One region of the Streptomyces sp. NPDC096012 genome, then DNA from elsewhere that is predicted to be linked to it. Evidence: riboswitches for the same ligand, from Rfam matches in the RefSeq annotation. Region 1 holds a riboswitch; the other holds the start of a gene.
The links. A riboswitch is a leader RNA that binds a small molecule or an ion and turns the genes downstream of it on or off. The one in region 1 is predicted to bind cyclic di-AMP.
Positions count from the first base shown of each region.

Region 1 (3,202 bases):
CAGAGGTCGCAGGTTCAAATCCTGTCCCCGCTACTGAAGACTCAGGGCCGGAATCCAGTACACGGGTTCCGGCCCTGAGTGTTTTCCGCCCCGCCCCGCCGTACGCGGCGATCCAGGCCGCGTGGCGTACGTCACAGCAGGTCATCCGGTCGGTCCACACCGGTCGCCCCGTGCCCCCGGGCCCGCAAATCTGGACCTACGTCCGACACGTGGGAGACATGCGGTGCGCCCTGGTGAGGTGGAGGAGAACGCGTACGCCAGGGCCGGCGGCCGGCTTCCCGGCGATCTCGTGCCGGACCCGGGACTCGGCGACGAACCCGCACCCGTGCGCGGGACCCGCCGGCCCGGCCCGCGCGCCCTGGCCGGCGCCCTGCCGGCCCTGCTCATCGCGGGCGGCGTCCTCTACGGCCTGCTCACTCCCGAGGGCTTCACCGCCGTCCCGTTCTTCACCGCCGCGCCGCTGATCGCCGCGCCGCTGTACTCGCTGCGCACCACGGTCCTGACCGCCCTGACCGCCCTCGTCGCCGCGTACGCCGTGAACACCCAGACCGGCGGCCACTCGGCACCGGCCACCGTCACCGACGGGGTGACCGTCGCCACGGTCGCCCTGCTGGCCGTCGCCATCAACCGCGTGGTCCGGCTCGGCGACCGGCGGCTGGCCTCCGCCCGGGAGATCGCCGAGGCCGCACAACGGGCCGTCCTGCCCCGGCCCGCGGAGCGGATCGGCGGCTTCGAGATCGCCGCCTGCTACGAGGCGGCACGCCGGGACGCGTTCATCGGCGGCGACCTCTACGCGGTGCAGGACAGCCCGTACGGCGTCCGGCTGGTCGTCGGCGACGTGCGCGGCAAGGGGTTGAGCGCGGTCGCCGCCGTCGCCGTGGTGATCGGGGCGTTCCGGGAGGCGGCCGAGCAGGAGGCCACGCTGGAGGCGGTGGCCGAGCGGCTGGAGCGGGCACTGGCCCGCGAGGGCACCCGGCGGGACGGCATCGACGCGTTCGAGGGCTTCACCACCGCCGTCCTCGCCGAACTCCCACACGGCGACGGCGTCGTACGGGTCGTCAACCGCGGCCATCCGGCGCCGCTGATGCTGCACGCCGACGGCACCCTGCGCAGCCTGACCGCGCCCGAGCCCGCGCTGCCGCTCGGCATGCGCGACCTCGGCGGCTGGCCCGACCGGGCGCTGGAGGCCCGCTTCCCGAGCGGGGCCACCCTGCTGTTCTACACCGACGGCCTGTCCGAGGCCCGGGACGCCCACGGCCGCTTCTACGCACCCGAACGGCGGCTGGCCGGCCGTACCTTCCCCGGCCCCGGCGCCCTGCTGAGCCGGCTCGCCGAGGAGGTGCGGCGGCACTCCGGCGGCGGGATGGCGGACGACATGGCGCTGCTCGCCGTACGGCAGCCGTGACCGGTCTCACCGACCGTGACCGCGCGACCGCCGTCCGCAGAACACCCGCGTCACTCGGAAACCTCTGTGACTCATGAACTTCGGTCAACTCGCCCGTTTTGCAGCGATCTACAGGGTAAGTCCCTGCGTGGGAACGTTAATGATCAAGCCGAACGGCTTGGAAACCACCTACCGGGTCTATTAACGTTCGATAACGCAGCGCGGTCGTCCCAGCCGTCACAAGAGACGGCTCCGTGCGCACGCGCCGAATCCCGCGAGGGAACCGGGGAACCACCACCTTTGGGGTGAATCACGCGAAAGCCGTCGTGAACTCGCTGAGTCCACGTCCGGTTTACGCGCGTAGGAGACCTTCCTGCTCCGAACCCGTCAGCTAACCCGGTAGGCGGCGGAAGGAAAGGAGCGCGCCCGCGTGGCGTCCAACCGGCCTGCCCCAGAAGCCCCGTTCATACCGGCCCCCACCGAGTCCGAGACCTTCGGGTACGGCTCCTACCGCGCCGACGAGGGCCCCTGGGAGGAGTGGAATCCCACCGAGGAATCCATCACCCCGGTCCGCGGCCGGCACCGCGTCGCCAAGCAGCGCGGCGGATTCGCCCGCAGCTCCACCGTCCTCGGCGTCGGCGTGATCGCCGCGGTCGGCGCGGGCGGGATGGCCAGCGCCAACACCGGGAAGCCGCCGGTGTCCCTCTCCCTGCCGGACCTGCCCTCCATGGGTTCGCTGTTCGAGGACGGCTCCTCCCCGGCGCCCGAGGCGAGCACCACCGCGCTCAGCGACGTCGGCGTGACCCCCGCGGACACCGAGCGGAACACCGGCGCGGGCGAGACCCTGCGCAACCGGATCATGGCCCAGGCCGAGCAGCAGCAGAGCAAGGCCGACAGCAGGGCCACCGCCGCCGCACTGGCCGCGGCCCAGAAGCAGAGCGCGGACGCCGCGGCCAAGGCGCAGAAGGAGGCCGCCGCCAAGGCCGCCGCCGACAAGAAGAAGGCGGACGCCGACGCCGCGAAGGCGGCCGAGGCCAAGAGGCTGGCCGAGCTGGCCAAGCAGTACACGCTGCCGACGTCCTCGTACACGATCACCTCGACCTTCGGCCAGGCCGGCTCGATGTGGTCCTCCGGCTACCACACCGGCCTCGACTTCGCCGCCCCCACCGGCACCCTCATCAAGGCCATCCACAGCGGCACGGTCACCCAGGCGGGCTGGGCCGGCTCCTATGGCTACCGCACGGTCCTCACCCTCGACGACGGCACCGAACTGTGGTTCTGCCACCAGTCCTCGATCAGTGTCTCCGTCGGCCAGAAGGTCGGCACCGGTGACGTCATCGGCCGGGTCGGCGCCACCGGCAACGTCACCGGCCCGCACCTGCATCTGGAGGTCCACCCGAACGGCGACGCCACCGGCATCGACCCGATGGTCTGGCTGCGCGGCAAGGGCCTCAACCCCTGACCTTCGCGGGCCTTCGCCCCGGTGGCCCGCGGGGCCTCCCGGACGCGAGCCCCGTCGGGCCCCCGGGGGAGGAACCCCGTCGGGTCCCGGGGAGAAATCCCGTCGGGTCCTGGGGGTGACCCTGAGGGTGCTGCCTTTGCGGGAACTTGGCGCCGACAGCGGAATGGGATCATCCGCTGTCGGCGTTGACGTGGAGTATGACTTCTCTGCGCAAACTCGGTTCCTCCGACCTCGAGGTCTTCCCGCTCGCCCTCGGCGGCAACGTCTTCGGCTGGACCGCCGACGAGCAGGCGTCCTTCGACGTGCTCGACGCCTACACGGCCGCCGGCGGCAACTTCGTCGACACCGCCGACAGC
Region 1 covers NZ_JBEOTD010000060.1:10,772-13,973, forward strand. The annotation lists tRNA gene ABVB68_RS34540 (tRNA-Met) at 1-33, shown strand, start outside; gene ABVB68_RS34545 (PP2C family protein-serine/threonine phosphatase) at 224-1,405, shown strand; cyclic di-AMP (ydaO/yuaA leader) riboswitch at 1,638-1,805, shown strand; gene ABVB68_RS34550 (M23 family metallopeptidase) at 1,815-2,846, shown strand; gene ABVB68_RS34555 (aldo/keto reductase) at 3,044-3,202, shown strand, end outside.

Region 2 (3,202 bases), on a different contig from region 1:
CGACCGTAGAGGCCGGCAACGAGAACGAGGAGACGGCCAAGTGACCGAGCTCGCCACCATGGAGTTCCACCCCCAGCCGCAGGCCGGCGAGGCCAAGCCGTGGGCGTTCCCGGCGCCCGAGCGCGGCACGCTGGGCAACGGCCTGACGGTGCTGCGCTGCCACCGCCCCGGGCAGCAGGTCGTCGCCGTCGAGGTGCTGCTCGACGCGCCCCTGGACGCCGAGCCGGTCGGCCTCGACGGCGTCGCCACGATCATGGCGCGGGCCTTCTCCGAGGGCACCGACCAGCACTCCGCCGAGGACTTCGCCGCCGAGCTGGAGCGCGCCGGCGCCACGCTGGACGCGCACGCCGACCACCCCGGTGTCCGGCTCAGCCTGGAGGTCCCGGCCTCCCGCCTGGCCAAGGGTCTCGGCCTGCTCGCCGACGCCCTGCGCGCCCCGGCGTTCGCCGAGAGCGAGGTCGAGCGGCTGGTCCGCAACCGCCTGGACGAGATCCCGCACGAGCTGGCCAGCCCCGCCCGCCGGGCCGCCAAGGAGCTCTCCAAGGAGCTGTTCCCGGCGACCTCGCGCATGTCCCGCCCGCGCCAGGGCACCGAGGAGACGGTCGAGAAGATCGACGCGGCCTCCGTGCGCGCCTTCTACGACCGGCACGTCCGCCCCGCGACGGCCACCGCGGTCGTCGTCGGCGATCTCACCGGGATCGACCTGGACGAGCTGCTCGGGGGCACCCTGGGCGCGTGGACCGGTACCCCCGGCGAGCCGCGGCCGGTGCCGCCGGTGACGGCCGACGACACCGGCCGCGTGATCATCGTGGACCGGCCCGGCGCCGTGCAGACGCAGCTGCTCATCGGCCGGATCGGCCCGGACCGGCACGACCGCGTCTGGCCGGCCCAGGTGCTCGGCACCTACTGCCTCGGCGGCACCCTCACCTCCCGCCTGGACCGCGTCCTGCGCGAGGAGAAGGGCTACACCTACGGCGTGCGCGCCTTCGGCCAGGTCATGAGGTCGGCCCCGGACGGCACGGGCGCCTCGATGCTCGCCATCAGCGGCTCGGTGGACACCCCCAACACCGGTCCTGCGCTGGACGACCTGTGGAAGGTGCTGCGCACCCTCGCGGCGGAGGGTCTGACCGACGCCGAGCGGGACGTCGCCGTACAGAACCTGGTCGGGGTGGCACCGCTGAAGTACGAGACCGCGGCCGCGGTGGCGAGCACCCTGGCCGACCAGGTCGAGCAGCACCTGCCCGACGACTTCCAGGCGACGATGTACCAGCGGCTGGCCGCGACGGGCACGGTGGAGGCCACCGCGGCCGCCGTCAACGCCTTCCCGGTGGACCGGCTGGTGACCGTCCTCGTCGGTGACGCCTCCCAGATCAAGGCTCCGGTCGAGGCACTGGGCATCGGCGAAGTCACCGTCGTCGCCGCCGAGTAGCCGTCGCGCCGAGCAGCGGCACGCGCGCGTGGGGCCCTGACGGCCTACAGGCCGTCAGGGCCCCACGCCGTTCCACTCCCTTCCCCGGATGCCCGATTGGGGCGGAGGTTTCCTGTCTGCCCTGTGGGATGCGCTACAAAAGCCCGGATCCGTTTGAGGATTGAAAGCAGGCATCCGTACGGTCATGCGGGCTGTTCGTCAGGCAGTGCGCCGCACCCGCGGCACCGGACAGTCATCGCCGAGTCCCCGTACGGCGCGAGCCAGGGGAGCCGGGGACCCACGTCCCTGGGGTGAATCGGACGCCCGCGCGAGAGCGAGGGGGCCCGTAGGAGACCTTCCTGCTCCGAACCCGTCAGCTAACCCGGTAGGCGAGAGGGAAGGAAAGGACCAGCCACTTCATGGCGTTCATGTGCGCCACCGGGAAGCATCGCAAGCCCGGCCGGGTCAAGCGCACCACCGCTCAGGCGGCCGGTATCGCGGCCCTCACCACCACCGGTGTCATCGGCACCCTCGCCGCCTCCCCGGCACTCGCCGCCGAGAACTCCGTGGAGCAGACCGGCCTCACGCCCGTCCTCACGGTGAGCGACGGCGTGGCCGAGCGGATCGACGCGCAGGCGGACGCCCAGCGGCAGGCCGCCGAGCAGAAGGCGGCCGAGCAGGCCGCGGCCAAGGCGGCCGCCGAGCGGGTGAAGCTGGAGCGCGTGGCCAAGGAACGCGCGGCCCGCGAGGCCGAGCGCAAGCGGCTGAACGCCTTCGTCGCCCCGATCGCGCACTCCTACGTCTCCACGGGCTACCAGGCCAGCAGTTCGTTGTGGTCCTCCGGCTCGCACACCGGCATCGACTTCCACGCGGCCAGCGGCACCACCGTCCACGCGGTCGGCTCCGGCACCGTCGAAACCGTCGGCTGGGGCGGCGCGTACGGCAACCAGATCGTGATCCGGATGGCCGACGGCACGTACACCCAGTACGGTCACCTGTCGTCCATCGGGGTCACCGTGGGCCAGAAGGTCGTACCGGGCCAGCAGATCGGCCTGTCCGGCGCGACCGGCAACACCACCGGCCCGCACCTCCACTTCGAGGCCCGCACGAGCCCCGACTACGGCTCCGACATCGACCCCGTCGCCTACCTCCGCAAGCACGGCGTGAACGTCTGACGCCTCGGCGAGCACGGCGGCGACGTCCGACCCCTCCGCGGGCACGGCCTCGGCGTGGCGTCCGACGCGCCCGCCGCACGGGATCCGAAGCCTCGCACGGCACCCGAAGCCCCGGCTCACCGAGCCGGGGCTTTCGCCGTTCTCCGCGGGGTCCCGCCGTTCTCCGCAGGGTCCTGCTGGTCCCCCCCAGGGCCAAAAAATATCCATGAATTCCGGCCCGCCGTCGGAAATTCCCGCGTATTGGAATAGAGTCGCGGAACACGCGTCCATCGTCGACGTTTCACGGGAATTAAGGCGGAGGTCGGGCATGCGTATTCCGGCGCACTCGGTGTGCACGGCGATCAGGGACGACATCGTCGCCGGTGTCCACGAGCGCGGCGGCCGCCTCACCGAGGAAGTCCTGGCCCGCCGCTACGGCGTCTCGCGCGTCCCCGTCCGTGAGGCCCTGCGCACCCTGGAGGCGGAGGGGTTCGTGGTGACCCGCCGGCACGCGGGCGCGTGCGTGGCCGAGCCCACCGAGGAGGAGGCCGCCGACCTGCTGGAGATGCGCGTGCTCCTGGAGCCGCTCGGCGCCGGCCGGGCCGCGCAGCGGCGGACGGAGGCCCACCTCAAGGTGCTG
Region 2 covers NZ_JBEOTD010000022.1:9,321-12,522, reverse strand. The annotation lists gene ABVB68_RS21315 (M16 family metallopeptidase) at 1-44, shown strand, start outside; gene ABVB68_RS21310 (M16 family metallopeptidase) at 41-1,429, shown strand; cyclic di-AMP (ydaO/yuaA leader) riboswitch at 1,656-1,815, shown strand; gene ABVB68_RS21305 (M23 family metallopeptidase) at 1,828-2,583, shown strand; gene ABVB68_RS21300 (GntR family transcriptional regulator) at 2,891-3,202, shown strand, end outside.
Region 2: it holds a riboswitch for cyclic di-AMP, as region 1 does, so the genes downstream of both, ABVB68_RS21305 (M23 family metallopeptidase) here and ABVB68_RS34550 (M23 family metallopeptidase) in region 1, are expected to answer to the same signal.